Regions from separate parts of the Shewanella donghaensis genome, predicted to be linked through region 1. Evidence: predicted binding sites of a transcription regulator. Region 1 holds the regulator's gene; each other region holds the start of a gene.

Region 1 (7,160 bases):
GAAGCAAATACATTGCCAGGCCCTGTTCGACCCGACTTTATTGCCAATGATTTGCGTAGCACAGAATTTAACGAACAAGGTGTAGTGCAAAGTCGCGTATCAGCTAAACATATGGAACACTTTCAACAAACAAATGTAACCTTATTTACTGAACCTGTTTATCTCATCTACCCTGATGACGGTAAAGCTGAATGGCAATTAACTGCAGACGTTGGCAAGCTAAATAAAGAAACAGGCAAAGTAGTATTAGAAAATAATGTTATTATTGATGCAATAAACATCGATGAACCAGTACAATCTTTGACAACGACCATGTTATCACTCGATTTAAATACGATGATCATGACCTCAGATAGACAGATTGTTGTCACTGGACAAGATTTCAATATACAAGGCCTTGGCCTTTATGCTGATTTAAATGCTCAAGAACTTGAGTTATTAAGTCAAGTCGAAGGAACATATGAAGCAAAGTAAAATTTTTATCATCTCACTGCTAAGCTTAGTGAGTATTTCTAGCGCCTACGCTAAAGAAGGCGATTTGCAACAAGAGCTAAAAGTTGCTGCTAACAGCCAAAAAGCTGACATTAAAAACAATCAGGTGATATTTTTTGGACCCGTCAATGTCACTCAAGGCACGATTAATATCAATGCAGACGAATTACGTGCATTTGGTACAGAAAGTGGCACAAGAAAGACCATGGTAGCGACTGGTAATCCAGCCACCTTCTCACAGGAGTTGGATGACGGTCGTATTGGTACAGCCAGTGCAAATGAGATTAAATATGAACTAGCAACCAGTATCCTAACCTTAAAAGGTAATGCCAAACTGGATCAAGCAGGTAGCCAGGTGACGGGCAACTTAATAAGCTATAATATTGATAAACAACAACTTATTGCAGAAAGCTTAGGCGACGGTAAAGATCGGGTTATCACTATTTTTCAGCCAGAAAACCATCCTGAACTCATAGACGAAGAAAAAGCTGAACCTTCTTTACCAGAAGCGCAGCCTTTACCAGAATCAACAAACGGTTTAGAAGATGATGCTATAGAAGCGCTAGATGGCGCTGTCGAAGAAAATGTCGAAAAAGCGGTTGAACAAGGTTCGCCAACCGTAAGCGAAGAAAATAACCAGGTCACAGCAGACATAACTAATACTGCTGAATCAGTCATCGAATCAACCGAAATTGAGACAACGACACCATCAATTGTCCCTACTGCTGAGCAAAATAACTGATGACACAGATAACGTTAACAGCTGAAAACCTCGCCAAGAGTTATAAAAGTCGTCAAGTCGTAAAAGACGTCAGCCTAACCGTAAAGACAGGTCAAATAGTCGGATTACTTGGCCCTAATGGTGCAGGTAAAACCACTACGTTTTATATGGTTGTTGGCCTTGTTAAAAGTGATAAAGGTCGTATTCTTATTGATGATGACGATTTGACCGCCGATCCAATGCATTTACGTGCTCGAAAAGGCATTGGGTATTTACCGCAAGAAGCCAGCATTTTTCGTAAACTCACCGTTCACGATAATATTATGGCGGTATTACAGACACGTAAAAACCTTTCTGCAGATGAACGTATTGAGCAACTTGAACACTTACTAGAAGAGTTCAACATCACTCATATTCGTGATAGCCAAGGTATGGCTTTATCTGGTGGTGAACGCCGCCGTGTTGAAATAGCTCGGGCATTAGCCGCTAATCCTAAATTTATTTTATTGGATGAGCCTTTTGCAGGTGTAGATCCTATCTCTGTGATAGACATCAAGAAAATAATTCAACAACTAAAAAGTCGAGGCTTAGGTGTGCTAATTACTGACCACAATGTACGTGAAACGCTCGATGTATGTGAGCGAGCTTACATTGTAAGTCATGGAAATTTGATTGCTGAAGGAACACCTGCTGAGATCTTAGACAATCAGCAAGTTAGGTCAGTATACTTAGGTGAACAATTCAAGCTATAGTTAGCACTAATCAGTTTTTAGTATGGCATTCGCGGCCAACATGGTTTCTTTTTAGATTCTATTTCTAGCAACACAATATAGAGTCCACCAATCTAGCCGCGATGATGATATTCAATTAGGGATAAGCGGTACATGAAAGCCTCACTCCAACTCAAAATGGGTCAGCATTTAACCATGACCCCACAGCTGCAACAGGCGATTCGCTTATTGCAGCTTTCGTCATTGGAGCTACAGCAAGAAATTCAGCAAGCACTTGATTCTAACCCACTATTGGAGCTCGAAGATGAGTTTGTAAAAGCTAAAGAGCCGGTTAAAGAAAATGACCAACAAACTGATACCGACTTTAGTGACAATAGCCAAGTTACCGTTGAAAAAGATACCTCTACCGTCGATACCACTGAATCACTCACCAAAGAATCGATGCCAGATGAATTACCAATGGATACCACTTGGGATGAAGTCTATTCTGCTTCACCGGGTTCGGGATCCGGTTCTGGCGCAGTTTCAGCTGGTGATGACATGCCTTTTCAAGGTGAAACCAGTGAAGGATTATATGAACACTTAGAATGGCAGAAAAATCTCACCCCATTCTCAGAAAATGACTTAGTCATTGCCACCGCTATTATCGAAGGTATTGACGATCGCGGTTACCTAACACAAAGCACCGACGACATTTTATTATCGTTAGGCAACGAAGAAATTGAGCTCGATGAAGTTGAAGCTGTTCTCAAACGCGTACAGCATTTTGATCCGGTAGGAGTGGCAGCCAGAGATTTAAGCGAATGCTTAATGATTCAGCTAGGTCAGTATCCTGACGAAATACCTTGTTTAGACAATGTAAAATTACTTATCAAAGATTATTTGGATTTAATTGCAGGTCGTGATTTCAGATTGTTAATGCGTAAAACCAAGCTTAAAGAAGATGATTTACGTGAAGCGATTGAGTTTATTCAAACCTTAAATCCACGCCCTGGCTTACAAATCACCTCAGTTAAAGACGAGTACGTCATTCCTGATGTCACGGTTTTAAAAAAGAGTGGCCGTTGGGTAGTAGAACTCAATCCTGATAATATGCCTAAGATTGGTGTTAATCAGCAATATGCCGCTATGGCGAAAGGTTCTTCTAATCAAGCTGACAGTCAATTTATTCGCGGACACTTACAAGAAGCAAAATGGTTTATTAAAAGTATTGATAGCCGCAATGAAACCTTATTAAAAGTTGCTAATTGTATCGTGCAATTTCAACAAGGATTTTTTGAATTCGGGGAAGAAGCAATGAAGCCAATGGTGCTTAATGATATTGCCGAAGCCGTTGAAATGCATGAGTCGACAATTTCCCGAGTTACCACCCAGAAATATATGCACACCCCTCGGGGACTTTTTGAACTAAAATATTTCTTCTCTAGCCATGTCAGTACAGATGATGGTGGAGAATGTTCTTCTACAGCAATTCGTGCATTTATTAAAAAGCTTGTTGCTGCAGAGAATCAGAAAAAGCCACTTAGTGATAGTAAAATGGCGACACTATTGGCTGAACAAGGGATTAACGTTGCTCGGCGTACGATCGCCAAATATCGTGAAGCAATGCTCATCCCTCCGTCAAACCAACGCAAAAGTTTATAACGATTGTAATCGGAGGATGATATATGCAAATTAACCTGACTGGGAACCATATCGAAATAACCCAATCTTTACGCGAATATGTGCAAACAAAATTTTCAAAGCTTGAACGACACTTCGAACAGATCAATAATGTTCACGTTGTGCTCGATGTACAAAAGTTGCAACAAATTGCCGAAGCTAAACTGCACCTTAAAGGCGGTGAAGTATTTGCTGTATCGCGAAATGCTGATATGTATGTGGCAATAGACGCCCTGATAGATAAGTTAGACCGTCAGGTAATTAAACATAAAGAGAAGCTAACTAAACACTAACGATGGAACTTCGCACCATCCTGCAGCCGGCGTGCACAACCTGCGCCACGCCGGGCAGTAAGAAAAAGGTACTGGAATTAATCAGCAATTTAATGGCTGCCCAGTACCCGACCCTATCTTCACAGGCTATTTTTGAAAGTCTAATAGCGCGTGAAAAAATGGGCAGTACAGGAATAGGAAATGGCATAGCAATTCCTCACGGTCGATTAGATGATATCGATGAGCCCATTGCTATCTTAATTAAATGCGAAGAAGCCATTGCCTTTGATGCCATTGACAAGCAACCCGTTGATATTTTATTTGCGCTTCTTGTGCCCGCAGATCAGTGCCAGCAACATTTAAGCACTTTATCTACCATGGCCGAGAAACTCAGTGATAAATTGATACTTAAACGACTTCGAAAGAGTCATGACGCTACAGAACTTTATCAGGTTATTACTGCATGAAACTTGTCATTGTATCGGGACGTTCAGGTTCGGGGAAATCAGTTGCACTGAGAGTGCTTGAAGACCTAGGTTATTATTGTGTTGATAACCTGCCACTACCGTTAATAGGTAGTCTACTTGAACAGCTCAAAGATAGTAATGAGCTAGTCGCTATCAGCGTCGATGTTCGTAATATCGAAGAGCAAGGAAAAGTACTGCAAGAGCAAATAGCACTGCTATCCGATGATACAACGATAACCAGTTTCTTTTTAAATGCTAACGATCAAGTTTTACTTAAACGTTATAGTGAAACTCGCAGATTACACCCACTCTCGAAAAATCAAATTTCTTTGCAAGAAGCCATTAAGCTTGAAGGTCGATTACTTGAGCCAATTGCTAAATTAGTCGATCACTATATCGACACCTCGCAAACGAATATTTATGACTTAAGTGATCATGTTAGACAGATTTTATTAGGCAGTGTTGATAAAGAATTAGTGATACATTTTGAATCGTTCGGATTCAAACATGGTATGCCAACTGAAGCAGACTTTATGTTTGATGTGCGCTTTTTACCTAACCCACATTGGGAAACAGATTTAAGACCGCTAACAGGTCTTGATGAACCGGTACAAGAATTTCTAGGCAGGCAAACCCTGGTAAATAAGTTTATCTGGCAAATAGAGAACTTATTTGAAACCTGGATGCCGCATTTAGAACGTAATAATCGCAGCTATCTAACCATTGCAATCGGCTGTACCGGCGGGCAACACCGCTCAGTTTATATCGCTGATCAATTAGCAAAACGGTTTGGCAATTCTAAACATCAAGTGAGCGCTCGCCATAGAGAATTAGATGCTAAATAATAGTACCAAGAAAAATACTCAAACGGGCACTGGACCTGGGACAGAGAGCTCATCTTCAAAGCCATCGATCTCGCTTTCAAAACAAATCACCATCAGCAATAAGCTTGGCTTACACGCCAGAGCGGCAACTAAGTTGGCCATTCTAGCCACTGAATTTGAAGCAAACATCACCCTAATCCAAGGCGAAAAGCACGCCAGTGCAGCCAGTGTTTTAGGTTTATTGATGCTAGAAAGTGGCATTGGCAAAGTGATTACAGTTCAATCTGAGGGTGTGGATGCTGAAAAGGCACTTGAGGCGGTCTGCAAACTGATTAATGACAAGTTTGACGAAGAAAATTAATTCGTACTCCCCATTCTTATTGTTAGCACAACCACTTAAGCTTTAATCCTAATATTTATCTGCATTTGTTAGCTATACTCAAGTTCAGCAGTCAACAACATCCTATAAACGTACATTATTTACACATCAAATTCTCAAGCATTAGAAACTTCTTCATCCTTTCCACAGAGTTAAGTTAACATTAACCATCGTCTTTTTTAGGAGTGGCCAATGGGTATCGAAGTCATCGACAGCGAGCTTACCGAACAGCGTCTTAATAAGCTGACCCAAGCATTAGGCAGCGGTATGTTCGTCCATGTCAGAAATATGCTTCATGATATGGCGGCTTCTGATGTAGCACTGATTCTTGAATCGTCCCCCCCAAAAACACGTCAAGTTTTATGGCAGCTAATCGATCATGAACAAGCAGGTGAAATCCTGGAAGAATTGGGGGAAGAGTTAAAAGATTCACTTATCAGCGGTATGACACCTGAAAAAGTAGCCCAAGCAACCTCAGGAATGGACACCGATGACTTAGCTTATATTTTAAGAAGCTTACCTGATGCAGTTTACAAAAAAGTACTGCAATCGATGAGTAGCCAAGATCGTCACCGTGTCGAACAAGCCCTGGCCTACCCTGATGATACTGCTGGCAGTATCATGAACACAGATACCGTCACCTTAAGACCCGACGTCAATATTGATGTGGTTTTACGCTATCTGCGCCAGCGAGGAAACTTACCTGATACCACAGATACACTTTATGTCGTTGATCGAAACGATCACGTATTGGGCGGTGTTCGCCTAGCAGATTTACTGACTTGTAATCCTAACTCTACGATCCGCAGTATCATGGATCCTGAATTAGAAAGTATTCCGGTAGATATGCCAGATAATGAAGTCGCGCAATTATTTGAACGACATGATTGGATCTCCGCTCCTGTAGTAGATCAAGAACAAAAATTATTAGGTCGTATTACCATTGATGATGTGGTCGATGTTATTCGTGAAGACGCCGAACATTCTATGATGGGAATGGCAGGTATGGATGACGATGAGGATACCTTTGGTCCAGTACTAAAAAGTACTTTCAGACGCTCTCTATGGCTCACGATTAACTTATTTGCAGCACTCCTTGCAGCATCAGTGAGTAATCTGTTCGAAGGCACCCTAGAGCAATTTGCTACCATTGCGATTCTTATGACCATTGTACCGAGTATGGGTGGCGTGGCAGGTAACCAAACTCTGGCATTGGTGATACGTGGTATCGCGCTCGGTCATATTGGCCAAAGTAATTCCCGTTGGTTGATAGGTAAAGAGCTGGCCATTGGCTTCCTTAACGGGATAATGTGGTCATTGTTAGTGTTTCTCGCAGTTTGGTTATGGAAAGATGATATGGCACTTGGCGGCTTAATTGGCGGTGCAATGCTGATTAATATGACCGTGGCAGGTTTTGCTGGAGCCAGTATTCCTTTGATGCTGAAAAAGCTCAATATCGACCCTGCGCTTGCTGGCGGTATGGTGTTAGCCACTGTCACTGATGTTATCGGTCTATTTGCCTTTTTAGGCTTGGCGACCATATTCCTGATGTAGCTACCAAGATTTAAATATCCTTCAGAAAACGGTGTATTCACACCGTTTTTTTTCGTTT
Region 2 (7,160 bases), 1.4 Mb from region 1:
GTTAAAGTGCTTTTGTATGTCACAAAAGCACTTTCATAAACAACTACACGTATTTTACTCAAAATTGTTAAATCCAATGTTGCTAAAATTACGGTTACATTTTTTACAGGTTGTTGAAACACAATAAAAACTGAATAGAGTTCACCTTTTAGACGACAATTGTCTTTTATTGTAAAAAATGTATTGCTAAATAAAAAATATATGATTAATATCCATCTTGTATTTAAGTTCTCTTGTATTTATTTGTTTACCCTTCTGTTAGTCATTCACTACATTCAGTAAACCCACACTACAAGTCATCTGCTTAGTTGAAATCTGTCATATGGTTGTCACATGCCTATGTTCAACTACTTACAGCAAGTAAATTGGCGATTAAAAATAAAATTGATCAAACCAGCCTACTTGTAAGTGTAATAAGCACTGCGAACTTAAGCACATAAATCAAAACTTACGCAACACAACTGCTTAAGGATATATATTGTTATTACTTACTCACCAGAAAGGTGAAAATTAAAAGGAGTGTGGCACATGTCATACAACATAAATGGTCATGAAATTACAGTTAATTTTCCTGTTAATTCAATATCATCAAATAAAAACTCAATAGCTTTTACCGATAGCCAAGGTAAAACTAAAACAACTTTTTCTAAGCGCACTGAAGCGTTAACATTTATGAAATGGTTGCTTACGGCTAACAAGTAAGACTTTTAACGCTTGCGTTATTCATTTGCTCAGTTACTCAATAAACATCGCTTCTCGGTATTTCCTCTCACACCTTACCGGACGTTTATTAGAACTGAGCAACATGAAGTTACCCTCACCCAATTCCACTTTTTAAGCATTTCTCTTAACTCTTTCCCAAAGCTCTTTATCAAAAGCAGTTACTGAAAGTAACGCTCAAAAACCTCTCATATCACTTATACAATTTCGATAAAAACCAATACTACCTTTACAGGTCATACTTCCTTTTGTAACGCGCTAACATACTAGGATTACCAAGCAATCCTCCTTGGTGCAAATACATCACTGGAACACTTACAGACTGGCTATTATCTTTATTCAAATTCTCTTTATTCAAAGCCTGTTTATTCAAAGCTTCTTGATTAAAGTCGCCAGTAATCACGTTATCATTGTTCACGTTGTCGCAATGTGTTTGTTCTTTGTTTGTTTGCTCGGTGTTTGTTTGCTCGGTGCGTTGAGCATCACTATTAATCAATTTCTCAGTACAAAGATAATGCTCTAGCATGATGAAACCAACTGGGTCATACAACAATTCAAATTCAATGCCTTCCTTATTGACCCGTTGCCACATTTCATAGCACTGACGATTCAACTTACCAAAATGAAACTTTTTACCGTTGGAAATGATTCTTGGATGGTAATCAGTATTATCAGTTAATTGGTAAAACTGCTTAGTAAGATAATCATCACCGCCAACACAACTACAAGTTAATACTGTGACATTGGGTGTTGATGATCCAAATCGGATAGCAGTTTTACTGTATTCGACAAAAAATCGTTGTAAATAAACTGCTGTCGTTCCAGTTCCTGATGGAAGAAAAAGGTCTAATTCGTTAAGGTTATTGTGTTTGAGCCACTCGATGATTTGTAACCCTAACTGATCAAGCCCAACTTGGGCATATTCACAGCGACCACCTTCAGGAACAAAAACGATACTCTCATCTATAGGTTGTTTGTTAAGTGCTGTTGCTTTAATCGCTTCTATCGGTGCTTGGATATACTGCTGAACATATTCTTCTAAGCTCAATTCTATATCTGCAGGCTTTTCTATTATATTGGCACCATTGTTTAAAGCCGCTTTATAGTTCGCTTGCGGGTTCAGCTTTAAATAACCAGCAATATGGTCAACATAGTAGTCTAGTGCCCACCCCCTTAACTTGGCTAACACTGCTAAGGAATGTAAGGAGTTAGCTTGCGCCGAACCATAACCGACCACTTTTGTTACACCAGGAAAGTCTTGCTCTAGAAAGTATTGAAACTTGCGCGCCTTGTTACCACTAAAATCAGGATGAATTAAATCATCTCGTTTTACAAAAATCGTTCGATTAGCAAACTGAATGGTTTGTACTGGCGTAGTGGCAAACATGTTTTTCTCAACATAAAATAATAGAGTTATTATTTTAACTAAAAAGTTGGGTTTTTAACTAATTCATTTACCACAACTATGAAAGTCTAGAACTCAAAAAAATATTTATACAATAAATACAGGTAGATACATCAACAACTAAACATGGCACAGATTTCGCTAGGTTAGTATATAGGGCTATTGAATATAGCAACCAATTACAACTAGTAAGGGATTATCGATGTCAGCATTGAGATTAATATTTAATATTGCGTGGTTCATCATGGGCGGCTTTGTAATGGGCTTAGCTTGGTGGTTTGCAGGATTGCTGTGTTTTATCAGTATTATTGGTATTCCATTTGGTCGAGCCTGTTTCGTTATCGGTGAAATGGCATTTTGGCCATTCGGACAAGAAAACGTTAACCGCAAACATCTATCTGGTTTAGAAGATTTTGGTACTGGTCCATTAGGTATGGTCGGCAATGTTATCTGGTTTTTATTCTGCGGGATCTGGTTAGCAATCGGTCATTTGACTCATGCTCTAGCCTGCTTTGTTACCATAATCGGTATTCCATTTGCGATACAGCATCTCAAACTGGCGCTATTAAGTTTAACGCCTATTGGACAAACGATTGTTGCTAAAGAAAGCTATTAAAGTTCATCTATCGACATTGTCACTGAATTAAAACAATAAACAAAAAAAGGAGTGTTGATTTATCAACACTCCTTTTTAATGTGTTTTAGTAAAAAACAGTAGTTACAGAGCAACAATGTAATTAAATTCTTCTGCCGTTACAGGCTGAACACTTAACCTAGCGCCTTTACTTACTAACACCATCTCAGCAAGTTTAGGATCAGCTTTAAGTTGCGTTAGAGTAATAATTTTCATTAACTTTTGTTTGAAGCGAATATCAACTGCAACCCATCTTGGTTTGTCTATATCTGACTTAAGATCAAAGTAAGGGCTTTTACTATCAAAGGCGCTTAAATCGCTATAGGCATCTGACGTCACTTCAGCAATACCGACCACCCCTGGAACTTTGCAGCTCGAATGATAAAACAACACTAGATCGCCATTTTTGACTTCATCTCGTAAAAAATTACGCGCTTGATAATTACGTATGCCTTCCCATGGTTCTGACTTTGGTAAACAAGCAGCTAAATCGTCAATGCTAAACTCGTCAGGTTCTGATTTCATTAACCAATATTTCATTTTACTCCCTAATTCAAAACTCTAACTTAATCAAAAACTAACTTAATCAGAATACTAACCAATTGCAGAATGACTGACTTTGATATTATCTGCCTGCCCCTGATTGAATATCGTAAATTCTTCCGAAATTAACTCGGTAAACAATCGCCCAGCTCGACCAAGTGGCCTTTCTAACGTTGAGACGAGTTGAGGAGTGAATCTGAATCGATGCCCGCCAACAAAATCAACAATGGATAAGGTTTTATCAGCTAGTTCGTCATTAATCAGAAACTCCGGCATCCAGCCAAAACCAAGCCCTTTTAATAACGCATTTTTCTTCATGATAAAGCCAGATAAGTAAAAAACCTTGTCCCCACCAAATTGTAATTCATCACGCTTAAGTTTTTGTGGCGATGAGTCTTCAATAGTTAATTCAACATGTTGTTGTAAATCCGTCAGCGTGACATTAGATAATTCTGCTAACGGATGTTGCGATGAACAAACCAATAAACTGGTAACTGGTGGTAACTGGTGAGCTGAAAAATAAGGACCTGCAAGGTAGTCTTTTACCAGCATTAAATCCGCTTTATCCCGTTCAAAACGATGTTGAACCCCACCTAAAAACTCCATGTTGAGTTGAATTTTTGTAGGAATGTTGTGTTCAGACATGCGCTTTAACGCCGTCATGATAGGCTCCATTGGCAGTGCACCGTCGATCACTAACTCAAGCTTTGGCTCCCAACCTTCACTAAAGCGACTTGCTAGATGTTCGATATTAGCTAAATGCTGTAGTAACCGCTGGCCTTCAGCCAAAATTACTTTGCCTTCTGGGGTTAATTCAGCCCGATATTGAGACCGATTAAATAAAGTCACCCCTAAGTGTTGTTCAAGCTTTTTCACTTGATAACTGACAGCCGATTGCGCTTTATGTAACCGCTCTGAAGCCTTAGAAAAACTTCCCTCTTCTACAAGTACTTGCAACACATTAAACGCTTCAATATCTATTTTCATTCAAGTCTCCAAGTACCTATTCAGCACTAAAGTGTTCTGTAGTCGTGACACTTCCGTAAAGATTTAACTACCATCGAAAAAACAGATGGAGTTGAGTGGTTTATTATTCTTTTTTTTGTTCGTTCTAGCAACTAAATTGTTAACCAGATCACAAATAGTTTGTTATAGCTGCGCTAGAAAAACATTAACAAAGCAGCAATAACAACAAGACTAATAAAGAGTTGAGGAGTAACGATGCCGGTTTATGTTCAACAAGGACTAATACCTAATAAACGCCATATCGCTTTTAAAAAAGACTCTGGCGAGCTTTACCGTGAAGAGTTATTTTCAACTCACGGTTTCTCTAATATTTACTCCAATAAATATCACCATAATATGCCGACAAAGGCATTAGAGGTTGCCCCTTACTCGCTAACTCATGGCGACGAATGGCAAGATTCGTTAATCCAAAACTACAAACTCGATTCGCGCCAAGCCGATTGCTGCGGCAACTTTTTTAGCGCCAGAAATAAGATTTTTTATAACAGTGATGTCGCTATGTATACGGCAAAAGTCACTGAAGATACCACTGAGTTTTATCGTAATGCTTATGCTGATGAAGTGGTCTTTGTGCATCAAGGAGAAGGCACACTTTATAGTGAGTACGGACAACTGAAGGTTAAGCAGTGGGACTACTTAGTGATCCCAAGAGGCACAACGTATCAGCTTAAATTTAATGATTATAGCAATGTGCGCTTATTCGTTATTGAATCAAACTCAATGGTTGAAGTACCTAAGCACTTTAGAAATGAATACGGGCAAATGCTCGAGTCAGCGCCTTATTGTGAGCGTGATATCCGCACTCCAGAACTCAATGACGCTATCGTAGAAAAAGGTGAGTTTCCATTAGTTAGCAAGTTTGGCAATAAGTATCAACTCACCACACTAGAGTGGCACCCATTCGATTTAGTTGGCTGGGATGGTTGTGTATACCCTTGGGCATTCAACATCACTGAATATGCACCAAAGGTGGGTAAAATTCATTTACCTCCTTCAGATCATATCGTCTTTAGTGCGACTAATTTTGTTGTTTGTAATTTTGTGCCGCGTCCATATGACTTCCACCCAGAATCAATCCCTGCACCTTATTACCATAACAACATCGATAGCGATGAAGTGCTCTACTACGTCGATGGCGACTTTATGAGCCGTACAGGCATTGAAGCTGGTTACATGACCTTACATCAAAAAGGGGTTCCACACGGACCACAACCAGGACGTACAGAAGCCTCAATAGGTAAAACTGAAACTTATGAATACGCCGTAATGGTCGATACCTTTGCGCCGCTTAATTTAACCACTCATGTAAAAGATTGCATGAGTGATGATTACAACCGCTCTTGGATTGAAGATTAATCACCGATAGCGAATCCCATATTCACATCACCTTAGAGTGATGAAATAAAAAGATAATTATTAAGGAAAATACCATGGCTAGCGAAACAAACCCACTTGGACTTTTAGGAATTGAATTCACTGAATTTGCAAGTCCAGATACAGATTTTATGCACCAAGTGTTTGTTGATTTTGGTTTCTCAATGCTTAAACAAGCCAAGAATAACGATATCGTTTACTACCAACAAAATGATATTAACTTCTTATTGAACAAATCCAAGCAAGGTTTTTCTGCTGAATTCGCTAAGTCTCACGGCCCTGCTATTTGCTCTATGGGTTGGCGCGTTGAAGATGCCGCTTTTGCTTATAAAGAAGCCGTTTCTCGTGGTGCTAAGCCAGCTGATGAAGCCGTTAAAGACATGGCTTATCCAGCAATCTACGGTATCGGCGATAGCTTAATTTACTTCATCGATGTTTTCGGCGCAGACAACAATATCTACAATACTGATTTTGTTGATTTAGCAGAACCTATCATTGTTGAAGAAAAAGGCTTTATGGAAGTCGATCACCTTACAAACAATGTTTATAAAGGCACCATGGAAAAATGGGCCAACTTCTATAAAGATATTTTTGGTTTCACTGAAGTTCGTTATTTTGATATTAGCGGTTCACAAACTGCCCTTGTGTCATACGCATTACGTTCACCAGATGGCAGCTTCTGCATTCCGATTAATGAAGGTAAAGGTAATGACAAGAACCAAATTGATGAATATTTAGGTGAATATAATGGTCCTGGGGTTCAGCATCTGGCCTTCAGAAGCCGTGACATTGTCGGTTCTTTAGATGCGATGGAAGGCACTGCGATTAAAACGCTGGATATTATTCCTGAGTATTACGACACTATTTTTGAAAAGCTGCCACAAGTCACTGAAGATAGAGATCGCATCAAGCATCACCAAATATTAGTTGATGGCGATGACGATGGTTACCTATTACAAATTTTCACTAAAAACCTGTTTGGCCCAATCTTCATTGAAATTATTCAACGTAAGAATAATCAAGGCTTCGGTGAAGGTAACTTTAAAGCACTATTTGAATCAATTGAACGTGACCAAATGAAACGTGGAGTGCTTTAACCCACTCACCAATTCTCAATCTTTATCACAAAGCCAGCTTAACTGCTGGCTTTTTCATATCTGAATTTTACTGGAATGCTAAAACGGTGCTTCACACACCATCTCAATCATTTCATTAGTCACAGGATGTCGAAAGCCAAGCTTCTGAGCATGTAATAATAGTCGTGGGCCAAAGACTTCTTCAGCAAGTTGCTCAGATAACGCATTTTTATATAAATCACAGCCCAAAATAGGATGGCTAATATAGTGACTATGCAGCCTTAACTGATGGGTTCTACCTGTAATAGGTACAAATTGCACTTTGGTTATTGGTATCGCTACTTTGGAATTAATTGACACTATTTCTAACCGCTCTATCACC
Region 3 (7,160 bases), 950 kb from region 1:
GCGCAGTCACAATGGGCAAGCACCAGTGGCGTCAGTATGGATGAAGAAGGGGTTAACTTGATTATTTATCAGCAATGCTATCAAGCCAACGCCAAGGTCATCTCAGCATCTGATCAGCTATTCCAAACCTTGCTACATTCAATCTAATTATAGGAAGTCTGTTATGCGCGTTAGCACCATGAATATGTACAGCAGTAGCTTGTTGAGCATGCAACATTTGACCAGTGATGTGGCCAGAGTCAGCCAACAAATGGCCACCGGCAAATCCATTCTGCGACCTTCAGATGACCCCATTGGCGCCGCAAAAGTGGTCACCACTCAGCGTGACTTAGCCGCCACCACCCAGTACTTAAAAAATACTGAGTCGTTAAGTAGCAGCCTTGATCGCGCAGAAACCTACCTGTCGAGCATGGTCAACCTGCAGTCTAGAATGCGTGAAATTACCATTGGCGCCAATAATGGTGCATTGTCACCAGAAGATAGAGCCGCCTATGCTGCTGAGTTAAGCGAGCTGTTGGAATCTTTTGTGGGCGTGGTAAATGCCAAAGATGATAGCGGTAATTACATCTTCTCAGGCAATGAAACAGGCACTGCACCAGTGGGCATTGATGCTGACGGAAATTACTTCTACCAGGGCGATGATGGTCACCGTGAAGTGCAGATTTCAGGTTCATCATGGATGACAGGTAACGTGACCGCCAATGAGTTTTTATTCTCATCAGATGGCACTGATATCTTAAACCAAACCAAGCAATTTATTGATGTCCTTAACGACCCAAGCCTTTCACCCGGTGATCCTGCGTTTTCACAAGCGGCAGATGACATGATGCAGGCACTTGATGACTCATTAGCCAGTATCAGTAGCGCGATTAATGATATCGGTGGTAAGCAAAACGCCCTTGGTTTAATGCAAACCAGCCACAATGAGCGCATGTTATTTAGCCAGGAGGTCATTGGTGAGACTGAAGGTTTAGATTACGCCCAAGCAACTGCAGAATTTAATTTGAAATTGACCACATTAAAAGTGACTCAACAATCATTTGTACAGGTAAGTCAGTTATCATTGTTCAACCATATGTAAGTTAGCTAGAAGACTCAATGCTTAAAGGAATTTCAGAAAGCCTCAATGTACTGCAGCGCAACCAAACGGTTGCGCCTGCACCTACTGCTGTGCCTGATGTGCAGACAGCTAAAGCACCATCACGGCCTTTTATCCCCACCCATCGCTTAGCCAGTTACCAAAAATGGGCCAAAGCCACCCAGGGTCAGCATGTTATCTCGGCCAATCAAACCGCTGAGCAAGGGCTGCAGAAAGTATCTCAGTTATTAAAGAAGTTACAAATCCCGCTAAAAAATGCCAATAGTCATAGCGGATTATCAGAACAGCAAACCGACAGTGCTAAGCAAATACAACAGCAATTAATGGCCATTGATATTAGCTATCAGCAGCAGCCTTTAGTGGATCACCAGCTCAACCTTATTAATGCCAGCCGCCCAGCTGCGAAACATTTTTTTCAATTGAAGTCGGTGGACTTACTCGGGGTAAAATCTCGGGATGAACGCATTACGGTGCAATACGGTAATCACCACGCGCGAGCTTTTTTACCCGCACATCAAAATAGCTTTTACCTTGCCAAGCAACTCACCAGCGCTTTTAAAGACATAGGTATTACCGTCCAGGCGCCGGCTCGCGAGTCCGCCATGTTAAGCAGTGACCATAAAAATTGGCAACATATCCAATCAGGGTTACTGATGTCAGGTCAGGGGCAGCGCTTACCTGCAGGTGAAGCCCGAACGGTTAAAGTCATCGAAATACTCTCATGGCAAGATCCAAAAGAGTGGCGTTTTAATAATCCACAAGAAGTCAAAAAGACGCTGGCTAAAGTGGTCAAGAGCCAACAAAAAGTCAACCAGCAAATCGGCGAACTGCGCAGCAGCCAACTGAAAATTCAGCAGCAATTAAAGCGAGCCAGCCAGCAACAATTGCAACATGCCTCAGTGGCACAAAATATGGAAAAATTAGATAAGTTAATGCAGCCCACCCCGTTTGCATCACAAGTCACCTCACTCATGGCCCAGGCGAATGTCAGTCGTGATCACGTGTCTTCTTTATTAAAAGAATAATCCTGTTGGGAGCAAAAGCCGATGCATCCCAACTTTCAATTTCTACATTCACTTTAAACTCAGGCTTACTTTAGCCAAAATTGAATCTAAAATTAATACCAAACTCGTCCTAAGCCAACCCTAAGTAACACCTACCAACAAGCCCAAGGTATTTAACCCCTTAATTTAAAAAAATAGCATTTTATTTACTTAACTGATTCAGTTTCCATTTCAAGGGTCGTTTTATTTTATGTGTAAGGCAAAACAATCTGAAACCCAAAGGAATTAATCATGTTATCAGTTCATACAAACTATGCTTCAATCGTCGCGCAAAATTCTGTTGCAAAAAGCAATGATCTAATGACTAACGCTATGGAGCGTTTGTCTACTGGTCTTCGTATTAACAGCTCAGCTGATGATGCTGCAGGTCTTCAAATTGCGACTCGCTTAAACTCTAACGTCACCGGTATGGAGCAAGCTAGCCGTAACATTAACGACGCAACGTCTATGTTACAGACCGCTGATGGCGCGCTAGAAGAATTGACTAACATCACCATGCGTCAGCAAGAGCTTGCTACCCAAGCAGCCAACGGCGTTAACTCAACAGAAGATCTAGAAGCACTAGAAAATGAATATAATTCATTGAATACAGAAATGACCCGAATCATTGAAAATACTGAATTTGCTGGCAATAACTTATTTGATGATACTGATGGTGCATTAGTGAATGGTGTTACATTTCAAATCGGTGCAAGTAGTAACGAAGTGCTAGATGTTCAAATTAACGGCGGTTACACAATTGCTGATGTTAGCTGGAGTGATGATACTGACGATGCAACTGCAACAATGGATGCTGTTAAAGACTTAACCCAAGCAGTAGGTGTAGATCGTTCAAACTTAGGTGCTAACATTAACAGCCTTGGTCATACGGCAGCTAACCTAGCTAACGTGACTGAAAACACTAAAGCTGCTGCGGGTCGCATCATGGATGCCGATTTCGCCGTTGAATCAGCTAACATGACTAAAAACCAACTACTCGTTCAAGCAGGTACCACGGTATTGGCTAATGCTAACCAGAACACTGGTTTAGTGATGAGCTTATTACGTTAATAACAATTAACATAATATCGTGGCTCGATATCCACCGAGCCTAAACAAAAGGGCCAACGGGCCCTTTTTTAGTGCTCATCGTAAAGCAAACTGTTATTCCAAACATAATCAAAGCATATTGCGTTGTTGACATCAGTAAGACTTTTAATGGCGCAATTACCCATCATTAATCCTTTTCGCTGACACCGCTGAACCAATCTTATTAGGCCTTTCTTAATAGCTCTTTCTTAATAGACTTTCCATATTCAACCAATCTGGCTAATCCTAATCCCTTTTATGTCTCTGGCACCCATGACTTCTTTAAATAGGCATTATTATCATAAAATTCAGCGGTTTCTCTTCAGACAAGCTATGCCCCTGTCGCCTTCTATTGGCTATAGAACATCTTTGGGTTCTTAAATAACACAACGGAAGCCCTACTTCCATCGGACTAAAAAAACGGAAGTTAGTTAACCTATTGCGTCAGCATAAAAACAAATAAACAAGGTTAAACAATAACTTGAGCGTTGGCACGAAGTTTGCTAATCACCAAGTTAGATAATAAGGAGTTGCCATGATTTCAGGTATGAGTGCCGCCTCATTTGCCGAACAATTAGTTGCTGCAGAGCGAATGGGGAAAGATATCCTCTATAAAACTAATTTAGATAACAGCAAAGCACAAATTGATGCTTATAAAATTCTTGAAAGCACCTTGAACAAGATGACCAGTAATCTGGACAACTTAAAAGGGGATGCCTTTGATGGGAAAAGCACCGAAATTAGTGATGATAGTGCCATCATTACCGTTGATAACGATGCCCCTTCTGGAGTCTATGACTTATACGTTAAGCAAATAGCCCAGGCCCATCAAGTCAGTAAGTCCTTTGACAGTGAAGATTCAATACTGCCAACCTCAGGTGTATTGAGCATTGATGTGGGCGGCGACACCATTGAAATCGATATGGCCGAGCTTAATGCCACAGGCACCCGCACGGTTGGCGATCTTCGTGATGCTATTAATAAACATCCAGATAACCCAGGTGTGCAAGCTTCTTTAGTGAGAACTGGTGGCCAAGTTGAGTTACTGCTGACCTCTAAAGAGACCGGCGCGGCAAGCGCTATTGATGTGAAAATGGATGGTCAGGATTGGGGCACACAGGAGCGAACTAAAGCTCAGGATGCTGAGTTCACCCTCAACGGCATTCAAATTACCAGCAGCTCAAATTACCTAGAAAATGTCATAGATGGCGTCAATATAGAACTTAAAAAAGTTCATCAAGTGGGCGAAAGCGCCACTATTACAATCGCTACAGATATCACTGGTACTGAAAAAGCCGTCAATGACTTTGTTGATTCATTTAATGAATTAATGACCCAGTTAGATCAACTAACACGCTCTATGGGTAGTTCGGTTTTAGACGATATCAACAATGATAAAGACAAAGACGATGATGACGACGAAGACGATGATGATCATTCGTCCATTACCGAAGATCAAATCGGCATTTTAAAAGGTGACTCAAGCCTGCGGATGCTGCAAAGCAATATTCGGGCGGCTATTTTTGAACCCGCACCTAATGGCATGCGCCTATCTGACATCGGCATCGAAATGGGCCGTGATGGCAAGCTTTCAGTTAATGATGACAAACTTAGTCAGGCCATTAAAAGCGATCCTGATGCCGTTAAAGAAATGTTTACCGCTGACGGTGGCTATATCAGCCGTATGGACGCCATTATTGACCCATATACCAAGTCAAATGGTTACATCGATTTAAAGCAGAAAAACCTCGATTCCAAAGTCACCCAAATTGAAGACAACATGTCTCGCCACGACACCTTAATGGAACAGCGCTACCAAATCTATTTGGGTCAATTCACCGCCATGGAAACCACCATTAGTCAGCTTAGTGCGGCTAGTGCACTGTTTTAATCAGGAATAAATAATGTTGAATGAATACGATCCTTTCAATGCCTACAAGCAAACCACACTTGACGCTCGCGTAGCCGCAGCAAACCCGCACGAAATGGTACGAATGCTACTTGATGGTCTGTTGGAAGAAATTGAACGAAGCGGTGGTTTTATGGAGCGTCGTAGCTTTGAGGATAAAGGCAAGAGTATCAATAAGTGCCTCAACATTATTCATGGTTTAGATTCAATGCTCGATCTTGAAAACGGTGGCGAAATCGCCACCACACTCAATCGTTTATATGATTTTTGCAGCCGTCAAATGATCACTGCAAGCGTTCAAAATAGTATCGCAGAACTCACCCCCGTTATTAAGGTAATTACCGATGTCCGAGCAGGCTGGAGCAACCTCAACTAATCAATGGTACCAATTTGAAGTGGCATTATTGAAGTATGCCGAACTCAAAGATTGGCCAAAGGTTGAAAGGGTGAACGAACTCATGATGATAGCGCTGGTTGCTAAGGGGAAGCCCACCACCAAAGCGCAATTATTGGGACGTCAATCGCTTGAAAGAGCGCATAAAAAAGTCATTGAGATGGCGGTGGCAGAAAAACAAGCCATTGCTAAAGAAATGGAAAAATTTCAAGCACAACAGGATGGCTTAGCAGCTTACGAGCTCACCCATATAAGTGGAACACTTTATGATAAATAATCTTACAGGTTTGGGCAGCCTGAATGGCTCAATGAGTGTTCAAGCTAGTAGTAAGCAACATAGCAGCTTTGATAATAATGCTGAAGAGCAAGCGTTTATGGGCTTTGTGATGCCTGACATTGCCAATAACGTCCCATTATTAAACCAAAATACTGTTACGACCCATCAACAGGGTCCTAATCATCAAGGTGCTCATATTCAAAGTGATCATCACAGTGCTGTAGCAAACAGTATTCTTGTCAGTCAACTGCCAGCCAATTTGCAGACTGAATTAAAACAGTTGCCACAATTAAGCACACAGTTAACCCATGATACCCAGGGACAGCTGCATTTTCAGCTACCTGCTGATGTGATGGCGAAATCATTAAGCACTGAAGCGGCGTCGTTAATTCAGCAGCAGGCTGGCCAGGTAGATAAACCTGCCGCACTGCCTGTAATGCCGACAGCACCTGTTTACCAGCAAGCGTTGATGCCAGCCACATCGCCTCAGCAAACTGCAGCCATACAGCCCCAAACCTATAACCCTAGCTTGAAACATTTCTCGGAAAATCAGCCACAGAACGCTAATTTCACACCTAACCAATTCAATAGCCAGTTTACGACTAGCGCCCTTGGCAATACTGAAGTGGCCAATAGTGAACTTGATAGTATCAATCAAGTGATCCAGCAGCTCACCACAGCGGCCAATAAAAGCCCAAGCAGTGTTAGCCAATGGGGCCCTGTTTCAGTCACGCAATCAGCGCCATTATTACACCAGGCCCACGAAATGATGTCGCCGTTAAGGGAGCAATTGCGCTTTCAAATCGATCAGCAAATTAAACAGGCTGAACTGCGATTAGATCCGCCAGAGCTTGGCAAGGTTGAACTGAATATTCGACTTGATGGTGACCGCCTGCATGTGCAAATGCATGCTGCTAACCCCGCAGTTAGAGATGCGCTACTTATGGGGCTAGACCGCCTTCGTATGGAGCTTGAAATGGACCATGGTGGCCAGGTTGATGTTGATGTTGATGTTGATGTTGATATTAGTCAGCAACAACCTGGGCAAGATGCTCAAAAACAACAGCACAATATCCAGCCCGAATTGCACATTGCACCTCAAGCAAATGAGCAAGTACATACCGCAGCAAAGAATCAACAAGACCAGGTAGATTTACTCGCCTAATTAAGGAATAAAAAATGGCTATTGGTAAAAACAAACTTAGTAAAATTATCGGCTTCGCCATTCTATTTTGTACTTGGTCTGCTGGTGTTTTTTGGATGGGATGGAAATCTCCAGAAATGATAGGAGCCCCATTCTCTGTTTATCAACCCGCGCCTAAACCAGCCAGTTTTTTCCCATTGGATAA

What was found. The regulator sigma-54, encoded in region 1, starts transcription at its own class of promoters, with help from an activator protein. The targets are predictions, from matches to a motif close to GTTGGCACGNNNNTNGNNT.
Region 2: FPK91_RS04745 (YccF domain-containing protein) is a predicted target of sigma-54. The motif match lies at 2,251-2,269, and genes of this name have one in related genera.
Region 3: fliD (flagellar filament capping protein FliD) is a predicted target of sigma-54. The motif match lies at 3,719-3,737, and genes of this name have one in related genera.

What each region holds. Positions count from the first base shown of each region.
Region 1 is NZ_CP041783.1:2,565,126-2,572,285, forward strand. Features, by position in the region: gene lptC (LPS export ABC transporter periplasmic protein LptC) at 1-474, shown strand, start outside; partial or broken gene lptA (lipopolysaccharide transport periplasmic protein LptA) at 461-1,000, shown strand; gene lptB (LPS export ABC transporter ATP-binding protein) at 1,234-1,965, shown strand; gene FPK91_RS11020 (RNA polymerase factor sigma-54) at 2,098-3,588, shown strand; gene hpf (ribosome hibernation promoting factor) at 3,612-3,899, shown strand; gene ptsN (PTS IIA-like nitrogen regulatory protein PtsN) at 3,902-4,345, shown strand; gene rapZ (RNase adapter RapZ) at 4,342-5,190, shown strand; gene FPK91_RS11040 (HPr family phosphocarrier protein) at 5,258-5,530, shown strand; gene mgtE (magnesium transporter) at 5,741-7,102, shown strand.
Region 2 is NZ_CP041783.1:1,120,844-1,128,003, forward strand. Features, by position in the region: gene FPK91_RS04735 (hypothetical protein) at 529-702, shown strand; gene FPK91_RS04740 (1-aminocyclopropane-1-carboxylate deaminase/D-cysteine desulfhydrase) at 950-2,107, opposite strand; gene FPK91_RS04745 (YccF domain-containing protein) at 2,328-2,741, shown strand; gene FPK91_RS04750 (EVE domain-containing protein) at 2,844-3,299, opposite strand; gene FPK91_RS04755 (LysR family transcriptional regulator) at 3,354-4,289, opposite strand; gene FPK91_RS04760 (homogentisate 1,2-dioxygenase) at 4,524-5,684, shown strand; gene hppD (4-hydroxyphenylpyruvate dioxygenase) at 5,759-6,799, shown strand; gene FPK91_RS04770 (RluA family pseudouridine synthase) at 6,878-7,160, opposite strand, start outside.
Region 3 is NZ_CP041783.1:3,516,621-3,523,780, reverse strand. Features, by position in the region: gene flgK (flagellar hook-associated protein FlgK) at 1-147, shown strand, start outside; gene flgL (flagellar hook-associated protein FlgL) at 164-1,081, shown strand; gene FPK91_RS15150 (hypothetical protein) at 1,099-2,124, shown strand; gene FPK91_RS15145 (flagellin N-terminal helical domain-containing protein) at 2,395-3,213, shown strand; gene fliD (flagellar filament capping protein FliD) at 3,767-5,122, shown strand; gene fliS (flagellar export chaperone FliS) at 5,136-5,516, shown strand; gene FPK91_RS15130 (hypothetical protein) at 5,485-5,811, shown strand; gene FPK91_RS15125 (flagellar hook-length control protein FliK) at 5,801-6,976, shown strand; gene FPK91_RS15120 (flagellar basal body-associated FliL family protein) at 6,991-7,160, shown strand, end outside.